2 regions of the Desulfosporomusa polytropa genome follow, and region 1 is predicted to be linked to the other one. Evidence: riboswitches for the same ligand, from Rfam matches in the RefSeq annotation. Region 1 holds a riboswitch; the other holds the start of a gene.
What was found. Region 1 has a riboswitch for cyclic di-AMP ahead of ACZ449_RS09455 (3D domain-containing protein). Riboswitches for the same ligand answer to the same signal wherever they lie in the genome.

Region 1 (5,603 bases):
CCGGGATGTACCAATGGAGGAATAGCGTTATAACCCCCCTCGGGAATTAATGAGCCGCCATATTCAATAGTCTGGCCCCCAGCAATCAATCGTTTGATGTGGGGGTGTTTTTTTACTCGTTCTAAGAGGTCATTGGGGTAGAAGCCTGCTTGGGCAAAACTGGCTACCGCCATACCTACACTGATATTTATACTGTCTCTAAAGGTATGTATGGAACCAGTGCCGTTAAATCCAGCAGTAGGATAACCAAGCAACCCGATTATTGTACCTTGACCTGGCAGCAAATTAAATCTTTCTTCAATCAGACTTGCAGGCAGGGCAATAGTCTCTTTTACATATAGAGACATGTTTTCCGGTGTTACCCGGGGCGCCAGTCCTGAACGTTCAGCCAATAGAGAATTAGCGCCATCTGCCAGAATAATGATATCGGCCAAAAACTTACCATCATTTTGCGTTAGTACACCTGCAGCCAGACCATCCTCGTTAAATATGACTTGCTTTACCGTATGGTTGAAGAGTACTTGCGCGCCAGCTTCCGTTGCTTTGTCGGCCAGCCACTTATAGAGATTAACACGCTTAACAGAAAATCTGTTGTAAGGTGCGGCGGCAAGTCGGTCGCTCTGAAACCTTGAAGAAAGAACAGAATCCTCAGTCATCAACCAATAGGATTGATCAGTGATAATTCGTTCGCAATGACACTCTTCCCAAAAGTTAGGGAAAAGTTTATGGGTATGCTCAGCCATAATACTGGCGCCGCCGCAGGTTTTGGCCCCGGCATAAGGGCCGCGTTCTAGGACAAGCACGTTAAGGCTGTCGCGAGCCAGAAAATAGGCCGCTGTTAATCCGGCTGGACCGGCTCCGGCTACAATAACATCATATTTTTTTTCAGCGATGGTACTATCCTGATTTTCTGCTTTTAAACTACTGATTTTATCTGGTATTTTGTGCGATCTTTTAGCCTCATACCAATGTTTTAACATATACTCACCCAGTTTTAGTTTACGCGTAATCATAAATTTATATTTAGGGGCACGCATACCAAAGCATTATAGAGAGAATAGCTGTTAATAATCAATATTCTCAGATAATTTATCGAAACAAGAATTGCATCATTCCAAACTATCCTGTATCATAACAGCATGCCGAATTTCCTAATGAAAAAGGAAAATGGGGGAACCATTTTTGGGGTGAATCCGCGATTGCGGTAGGGATTTCCCTTTGTCCCGAACCCGTCAGCTAACCTCGTAGGCATTTAGAAAGGGGTGTTTTATATGAAAAACATCAAAAAAATCGTTACAAGTACCATTGCGATGGCAGTTTTAGCAGCTGCCATCTGGACACCGATGGCTTTTGCTGCGCTTGGCGACCAGACACTTAGCATAGGTATGACAGGCCAAGATGTAATTGAACTGCAAACTAAGCTTAGTGATTGGGGTGATAGCAATCTTACGGTTGACGGTGTTTTTGGTGAAACGACCGAACAGGCGGTAATTAACTTTCAACAGGCAAAAAATCTTACCGCCGATGGTGTTGTCGGTCAAGAAACCTTACAAAGCCTATACGGTGGTCGTATGCCGGAAGCATCGCGCGGCACTGCACCAGGACGTTATAAGACCGTCCTGGACATAAAAGCTACCGCCTACGCTGCCGGTCCGCACGATAATGCCCAATGGGGCAGTTTAACCTATATGGGAACCCAGGTACGACCAGGTGTAATTGCCGTTGATCCCCGTGTTATTCCGCTTGGTTCAAGGGTATATATTGAGTTTGCTGATGGCAATAGCATGTATGCGGTTGCCGAAGATACAGGTGGCGCAATTAAAGGAAATCGCATCGATATTGCTATGCATTCTGTCGACAAAGCGTATGACTTTGGTGTTCAAAATGTAAAATTATATGTCCTCAACTAGTAACAATGCCTGGCATTTTCGTCAGGCATTGTATTATTTTTTTTATAATTACATATAAAGTGGTAGATTTGGCAAGTTTATTTATGTTATTATATTGAGAAATACCTATTTATGATCATGTTGTACGAAAGGAGTTCTGTTAATGTTTGACAACAAATTTGGCCCAGAAGGCTTAACTTTTGACGATGTATTACTTGTACCTGCCAAATCAGACGTTTTGCCCAGAGAAGTTGAAGTATCTACCTATTTAACAAAAAACATTAAGCTTAACATTCCTATCATTAGCTCCGGTATGGACACGGTTACCGAGGCTCGAATGGCAATCGCCATGGCGCGTGAGGGAGGGGTAGGAGTAATCCATAAAAACATGCCGATTGCTGCCCAGGCTAACGAGATTGATAAAGTCAAGCGTTCGGAACATGGTATCATTGTGGATCCCATATTTTTATCGCCTACCAACTTACTTCAAGATGCCCATGATCTTATGGAGAAATACCATATATCAGGTGTACCGGTAACAGATAATGGTAAATTAGTAGGTATCTTAACTAATCGTGACCTCCGTTTTGAAACTGATTTGAGTCGCAGAATAGTTGACTGTATGACGAGAGAGCACCTTATTACTGCACCTGTTGGCACATCACTAACAGAAGCTAAGGAAATTTTGCGTGAACACAGAATTGAGAAATTGCCATTACTTGATAATGATGGTAACTTAAAAGGGCTTATTACCATTAAAGATATCGAAAAAGCACAGAAATATCCCAACTCTGCCAAAGATGCGAAGGGACGTTTGTTGGTAGCTGCCGCTATTGGTGTAGGCGCAGATATGATGGAGCGTGTTGAGGCCGTTGTTGGCGCGAAGGTTGACGTTATTGTCGTTGATACTGCGCATGGTCATTCAACAGGTGTGCTTGATTCTGTACGGAAAATTAAAAATGCTTTTCCGCATGTGGAGCTTATTGCTGGTAATGTTGCCACAGCCGAGGCTACTCGTGCTTTAATCGAATCAGGTGCAGATGCTGTTAAAGTTGGCATTGGACCAGGTTCGATTTGTACAACCAGGGTAATTGCCGGTATTGGTGTACCTCAGATTACGGCAATCTATAATTGCGCTAAAGCCGCACGCGAGTACAATGTGCCGATTATTGCCGATGGTGGGATAAAATACTCAGGTGATGTAGCTAAGGCCATTGCCGCTGGTGCTCAGATTGTAATGGTTGGCAACCTACTTGCCGGCACAGAAGAAAGTCCAGGAGAAACCATTATTTATCAAGGACGTAGCTATAAAGTATACCGGGGTATGGGCTCGCTGGGAGCTATGGCCGAAGGTAGTAAGGATCGTTACTTCCAGGAAAACATGGACAAGCTGGTACCCGAAGGAATTGAAGGAAGAGTTCCATATAAGGGTTCAGTAGCCGATACAGTATTCCAGCTAATTGGCGGTCTTCGCGCCGGTATGGGGTATTGTGGCGTACGTAACATCCAAGAACTTATCAGCAAAACGCAATTTATTCGGATTACCGGTGCTGGTTTGCGCGAAAGCCATCCGCATGATATCAGCATAACCAAAGAAGCACCAAACTATAGTGGCTGATAAAAAAAGTAAATAAAAAATGCTTTGGACATTTTGTCCAAAGCATTTTTATTTACCCCAACAGAAAGTAAAACTTTCTTAAGAACAGGATAAGGGCAACAGCGGCTTACACTTTCGCCTAAGGCTCGGCGTAAGCCGTGTTTTCTTTACCAAGGTGACGGTGTTTCGAAATTAACAACTCTAAATTCAAATTGGCGGTCTTTATAAAATTTAATAATAGCTGGCAGGGCTTTTACTGTTTCGGCATGGCCCCGGCCATCATGCATAAGCAAAGTGGCATGGCTCCATAAATTCTTGTTGTCCATTTGTGCAGCTATATTATCTACTAGTTGGCCGGCCTTTGCGCTGGAGGCATCGCCAGAACTTATATTCCAACCAACCTCCGTGTAGCCCAGCTTTTTTAAGTTATCCCAGTATTCTTTAGTAAAGCTACCAGCTGAACCACCAGGTGCACGGGATATGCGCGGTCGTACTCCAAGTATATTTTTAATAATTTCATCAGTACGACGAAGTTGGGAAAAGTAAGTGTTAGGTGATTGATACAGCTCACGGTAAACATGGTTATAAGAATGATTGCCAATAGCATGACCTTCCTGATAAATCTGGCGTAAAATATCAGGATGCTTTTCAATCTGATTACCTACTACAAAAAAGGTTGCCTTTATGCCATGACTTTTTAAAATAGCAAGGACAGCCGGCGTATTTTCTGGTTCAGGACCATCATCGAAAGTAAGATAAACTACTTTTTCTCCATAATACGGCTTGGTTTTAGGAACTTCCAACACCAATCCCTGTGACTGGCGTTCTCCCACGGTAAACACATCATAAACCGGTTTTGCCGGGAGTGGGGGATTATCTGGATTTTCATTCATATAATAGGCATCTAGCGCATTGCTGGGTATGGTATACTTACTTTCAGGTAATGGCTCTTCCTGATATATTGGTGAATCAGCTGCTGGCACAGATACAGATGAGGTAGAATCAGAAAAAGCAAGCAAAACTAATGGTGATGATACTAATATTGTAAGACATACGATACTCAAAGCGCACACTGTTTGAAAGAATCTCGATGTAGGCTTCATTTGGCACTCCTGATTAAATAGTTTAATAACAATATCTAACTTTGTTTATTCTCTATTAGACAAACTATTCCTGCATGTAAAGTAAGGAAGCTTGGAGATACTATTGCTAAGAGGAGTGTATACCTATGAAAAAAAACAGCATTAGAGTTACCGTTTTGACTCTCTTATTTGCAATGTCAGTTAATACATGTTTTGCTTTTTTAGGATTGCCGGGAACTGATAGTTTGAATGACTTAAATCTAGTATCTGCCACTCAGGTATTTGATATCAATGGTCAGCTAATTTCTAAATTATTTGAGGAAAACCGAATAGTAGTAAATATTAATAGCATGTCACCTTATGTTCAGCAAGCCATTATAGCCAATGAAGACACTCGCTTCTACAATCATTTCGGTATAGATCCTATTGGGATTATTCGTGCTATCGTGGTCAATATCCGCCAGGGCGGTTTGGTGGAGGGTGGTAGTACTATAACTCAGCAATTAGCAAAAAACATGTTTCTTACACAAGAACGAACATTTATGCGGAAAGTGAAAGAAGCGGTACTGGCTTTGATTCTTGATTATAAGTTTTCTAAGCAAGAGATTTTGCAGGCATACTTAAATCAGGTATATTTTGGCGAAGGCACTTATGGTGTAGAGGCTGCTGCTCAAATGTATTTTGGCAAACATGCTAACGAGTTGACTTTAGCCGAAAGTGCTATACTAGCAGGACTACCGCGCGGGCCAAATATCTATTCGCCCTATAATGATATGAAGGCTGCTATAGAACGTCGGGCAGTAGTACTGGGTAGTATGGCTAAAGAAGGTTATATTACGAAACAAGAAGCCGAGCGCGCCAAAGTTGAGCCTATTAAGCTTGCCGGTAAAAAAAAGCGGGTAGTACAAGCATCTTACTTTCTTGACTACGTAGCTAAGGAATTAGGTGACCGCTATGGTGAAAACCGGGTATATAAAGGTGGACTCAAAGTTTATACAACGCTCGACATTATGCAGCAACAAGCAGCTGAAGCTG
Region 2 (5,603 bases), 2.3 Mb from region 1:
CTCATATCCCGAAGCATTCGGAAGGCTTACAACAACGGAAAGGATCTTGCAGCCCGCCAAGATATGCTCCTTGGGGCCATGTTCGGGGGAATATCGATTGCCACCTCAAGCACGGTCGCCGTACATGCCCTGTCGTATCCTCTAGGTGGTAAATATCATATCCCTCACGGTTTGTCAAATGCCATTCTGTTACCTCATGTTATGAAATTCACCTTGGATGCGGCTGAGGAAAAATTCAAGGACATCGCCGTTGCCATGGAATTGGAGACAGCAGGGCTTTCAGCCAGACAGGCAGCCGAAAAAATGATTGACAACCTATATTCTCTTATTTATGATTTAAATCTTAAAGTAGACTTGCGGGAAAAAGGTATTCACGAAAGCGACATTGACTCTATGGCGGAAGCTTCCTTGAAAGTAACCCGATTGCTGAATAACAATCCGAAACCCATGAATAAGGATGATATCCGGGAAATATACAAAAAATTATTTGAGTAGTAGAGGTGATGGTTATGAATAACAGCTACGGTAAAAATCCAGGTATTCTATATCATCCAGCAGAAGACATAGCCCGTACCGAAGCTTATTTGCCGACGGAATGTCCGCAAAACCACGCCTCAAACATTATGCCGCTGGCGAATGGTGATTTGCTGTGTGTATGGTTTGGCGGAACACAAGAGGGCATTGCCGATATATCCATTTATCTGTCCAGACTAAACTGCGGCGAGTCCACATGGACAACACAAGTCAAATTATCTGAGGATGCCACACGTTCGGAACAGAATCCCATCCTCTTTCCCGCTCCAGACGGCAAGTTATGGCTGTTATACACGGCGCAGAAATCCGGCAATCAGGATACAGCGATTGTCAAATACCGAATATCGTCAGATAACGGATACACCTGGGGTTCTATCAAAACCTTATTTGATACTTCAGGCACCTTTATCCGTCAACCAATTGTTGTATTAGACAACGGTGAATGGCTTATCCCGATCTTCTACTGCCAAACAGCTCCAGGCAAGAAATGGATAGGATATCAGGATACCAGTGCGGTAAAAATTTCTGCAGATAATGGCATGACTTGGGTAGAGTATCAAGTTCCGAACAGTACCGGTTGTGTGCATATGAATGTCGAGAAACTGGCGGACGGGACTTTATTGGCTCTTTTCAGAAGCCGCTGGGCGGATAATATTTATGTAAGTCATTCGAACGACAACGGCAGAAGTTGGACTCAGCCTGTCCCGACAGTACTTCCCAACAATAATTCTTCCATTCAGTTCACAGTACTCAACAATGGACACCTGGCTCTTGTATTCAATAATGTAAATGCGGAAAACTGCGCAGAACGCCGGGCATCCCTTTATGATGAAATTGAAGATGACTGTGAACCAACGCCTCAAATAACAGAATCTGAGGAAGCTCCGGAACCCGAATTGAATGGAAAGACTGCTTTCTGGGGTGCACCGCGAGCGCCAATGACCCTTGCCATTTCCCAAGATAACGGTAACACATGGCCCTACATCCGAAACCTGGAAGTGGGCGACGGCTATTGCTTAACCAATAACTCCAAAGAAAAACTGAATCGTGAATATTCCTATCCATCCATAAAACAAACAGCCGATGGGAAAATTCATATTACTTTTACCTATTTTAGACAGGTAATTAAATATGTTTGCGTTACCGAAGACTGGGTAAAAGATAAGTAAGCTCTCCATTTTTATACTCTCTGATATATTTTGAAAACCCGACTTGCGCTGAGCCTTTGGCGAAAGCGGAAATTGATGTTGCCCTTATCCAGAGAAAAGTTATTCTTTCAATCTGGACAGAAAAAGCCTTCCAGTGCCTAAAGCTCTGGAAGGCTTTTCTCCTATACTTTCAAATGATAGGGTACGGTAGTTACAATGACATTTTCTTTCCAAATAAGCGTATTTCGTAAAAACCAGCCGGTTTGGTTGTGCAAGAGGCGATGCCAGGATTTCCTGGTCTCAAACTCGGGGATAATGACTGTGATATAATCATCCGGCCCCTTTTCCCGTTCCTTCTTCTCAATAAAATGCAGAAGTGGCCTCATTAATAACCGATACGGCGAACGGATAACGATCAATTCTACACCCGGGTCCCACAGCTTCCATTTTTCAATGACCTTTTTTGTCGTTTCTTCATTGTTAGAAACGTGAACAGCCAGAATATTATCACCAATCATCTTGGCATATTTGATGGTTTCATACACCACGCGCGTCGTTGTCGAAACAGGCACAATAACGATGTGTTTACCCTCGGGAAATGTGGCTGCTCCTTTTTCATAGCATTCTTCCGGCAGATGCAGCTGGTCGGCAATAGAATTATAGTGGCCCTTAATAGCTGTAAAGATGTAGATCATAATGGGAATAAACAATAAGACAATCCAGGCGCCATAGATGAATTTTGTTATGGTAATAATAAGAACAACCAGACCAGTGGTAAGAGCGCCAATGCCATTTAGCAAAGCCCGAATCTGCCACCCTTTACCACGCTCCCGGTTCCAGTGAACAACCATGCTAGACTGGGCAATGGTAAAAGAAATGAATACGCCAATGGCGTACAAAGAAATGAGATGCTCCGTATTTCCCCGAAACACGATAATTAGTAGAGCGGCCGCAACAGTAAGTAAAATAATACCATTGGAAAATGTCAGCCGCTCGCCGCGTGTCGCCAAATAACGCGGCATATATCCATCTTTGGCAACAATGGATAACAGCACCGGCAAGCCGTTATAAGCCGTATTGCCTGCCAAATATAATACCATCATCGTAGTAATCTGAATATAATAATAGGCAGCCGATCGGCCAAAAATTTCTTCTGCCAATTGCGACATAGCCGTTACCTCAGCTATTGGTAAAATGTGATAATGCATGACAAGGTAGGTAATTCCCAGAAACATAAAACCCAGGATTCCTGCCATCCAGTACGTAGTAATAGCAGCATTGCGGGCTTCTGGCTTTCGGAACATAGGAACACTATCAGCAATAGCTTCAACCCCTGTCATTGAGCTACAACCATTAGCAAAGGCCCGTAGAATCACGAACAGCATCGACCAATCCAACTGCTGGCGAGCTAATGACTCTGGTGGCAGCATGTAGGGGGCAACAGTAACAGACTTCCATATACCTATTGCAATTAAAATAATGATACCAAGTAAAAAAGCGTAGGTAGGTATTACGAAGGCATTGGAGGATTCCCGGACTCCGCGCAAATTAACCAGCATTAATATGGCAAAAAGCACCAGTACATCAATAGTTACTTCCCGCCCCGCCAAAGCAGGAAAAGCCGAAACAATAGCTGCTGTGCCAGCCGAGACACTCACCGCAGCTGTCAGTACATAATCAGCAAAAACAGAGCCAGCTGCCACCAACGCCGGCATCTTACCCAGGTTCTTCTTGGCTACCGTATAGGCCCCGCCACCCTCAGGATTGGCTTTGGCCACCTGCACATAGGATAACACTACAATGGCCAGCAGTGACAGAATGCCTATCGCTACAGGCCCCATAAACCCGTAAGCTACCAGGCTGGGAACAGCAACCAACGCAAGCATAATTTGTTCCGGACCATAAGCAACCGATGATAACGCATCTGAGGAAAAAATAGACAGTGCCTTCCACTTAGGAAGTTTTTCATGAGCCAATTCCCGATTATGAAGTGGCTTGCCGATAAGTAATCGGCGCAGTACGCGCATCATAGTAGCGCCTCCAGTTTCCTTATTCAATTTGAACACAAAAAAAAGACCTGCCGGTCTTTCGACCTCTTGCTTTAGCCTGCGAAGTTAGCTGTCGGGTAGGATGACAAGAGAAAAACATCCCTTTTGCCAATTGGCAAAATTAACCCCAAAAAGTGGTTCCTCCGCTTCCATTCTGGAACTCGGCCTTGTGTTTTTTTACTAAGTGTAATCATACTGCTTTTCTATTCACACATAAAGTCTTGCTACGCCTGATTAACGCCTGCTAGGTGTCATTGCTACTCACTACAGCGCTTTTGGATTCTCCGCTCATAGGCGCGCTTTCTTTTGCGAGTTGTGGCTCGTTTTTTCAAAAATATAATTACACTCATTGTAAAAAAAATGGAGACCATCATAAAGAGGATCTCCAAAACACTTCATATAAATACACTTTACCACTGGTTGCTATAATTTTGCTGGCAAAAAATGTATATGTTCACCTTACTATCTAGGCTTTAACCATACCATCTTGCCGTTCTGCTATTAAGTCTTCCAGCCGTTCTTTTTGACGCATAAGTTCGTCTACCGAAATCTCGCCCATACCTTGTTGAGGAGCATTCATTGGCATAGTTGGCAATAAGCCTTGCATTGAATGTTCAGACATCATTTTGTACCCAAAAGCACCTGCAAGAGTACCAACAACTAAACCTATCCAAAAATCACTTCTTGCAAACATATTTTCACCCCCTTTCATTAAAAATAATTTATATAGTTTTTTTATTTGCTATCAAAATCCGCGCGCTATTTAGCACCACGCCAATTGTTGCAGCATTATGGATCAGCGCCGAAATCATTGGGTTAGTTCGGCCAATAGCCCCGAGAAGCATGGCTGCCGTATTAACGGCAATGGTAGCAGTGAAATTCTGTTGAACTATTTTCATAGTTTGTTTACCCAGCGTGACTACTTCTGACAACACGAGCGGATCTTCGGAATTAATGGTAATAGCTGCTGATTCTACGGCAATGTCTGTACGCCGTCCACCCATAGCCACCCCTACATCAGCGAAAGCCAACGCGGGAGCATCATTGACGCCGTCACCGACCATGAGTACCTGTGACCGCCGTCTAAGCTTATTCACCAATGTAGCTTTATCCTCAGGCAATACCTCGGCATGGTATCCGTCAATATCCAGTACAGTTGCCACATGGTTAGCAACAGGCTCCGTATCTCCAGTAATCATGACGACTTCGTCAACACCTTGTCGCCGCAAGCGATTGATAGCCTTCTTCATGTTGGGGCGAATAGGATCACTTACTACCAGTACTCCTAGCAACGCTTTGCCCCGTGCCACATAGACCAGGTTAAAGCCGCGCTCTGCGCCAGACTGATCGCCAAAAAGCTGGCAATCAATCTGATACTCTTCCATAAACCGCCTACTGCCTACCAAAACGCGCCCACCACATATCTCTTCAAAATCAGGTACCTCGGCCACAATTCCCCTTGCCACAATGGTTTCAGTACTACTATGTGGCGGTATCAGCCAGCCTTGGTTTTTTACGTACTCTAATACAGCGCATGCCAGCGGGTGGGCTGAATGAAATTCTGCCGATGCTGCCAGGAGCAACAGTTCCCGTTCACTAACTCCGCAAGCGGTTTTAACGCTTATAACCTGTGGCTTACCAATAGTAATTGTACCTGTCTTATCTAACACAACGGTATCAATGCCTGCCAAAGCCTCCACATAGTTGCCACCTTTGACTAATACGCCCCGGCTAGCGGCTCGTCCAATAGCGGCCGAGATAGCAGTAGCCGTAGAAAGCTTTAAGCCGCACGAAAAATCAATAAACAGCATATTTAGCACCCGCTGCCAATCCTTAGTTGCCCCATATACCAAGCCAGCGGCAATAAAGGAAA

Region 2: it holds a riboswitch for cyclic di-AMP, as region 1 does, so the genes downstream of both, ACZ449_RS19900 (APC family permease) here and ACZ449_RS09455 (3D domain-containing protein) in region 1, are expected to answer to the same signal.

The regions. Positions count from the first base shown of each region.
Region 1 is NZ_AP042400.1:1,628,681-1,634,283, forward strand. It holds gene ACZ449_RS09450 (FAD-dependent oxidoreductase) at 1-980, opposite strand, end outside; cyclic di-AMP (ydaO/yuaA leader) riboswitch at 1,131-1,267, shown strand; gene ACZ449_RS09455 (3D domain-containing protein) at 1,272-1,910, shown strand; gene guaB (IMP dehydrogenase) at 2,053-3,507, shown strand; gene ACZ449_RS09465 (polysaccharide deacetylase family protein) at 3,654-4,589, opposite strand; gene ACZ449_RS09470 (transglycosylase domain-containing protein) at 4,715-5,603, shown strand, end outside.
Region 2 is NZ_AP042400.1:3,902,720-3,908,322, forward strand. It holds gene ACZ449_RS19890 (iron-containing alcohol dehydrogenase) at 1-495, shown strand, start outside; gene ACZ449_RS19895 (sialidase family protein) at 510-1,703, shown strand; gene ACZ449_RS19900 (APC family permease) at 1,865-3,712, opposite strand; cyclic di-AMP (ydaO/yuaA leader) riboswitch at 3,771-3,907, opposite strand; gene ACZ449_RS19905 (hypothetical protein) at 4,197-4,424, opposite strand; gene ACZ449_RS19910 (heavy metal translocating P-type ATPase) at 4,453-5,603, opposite strand, start outside.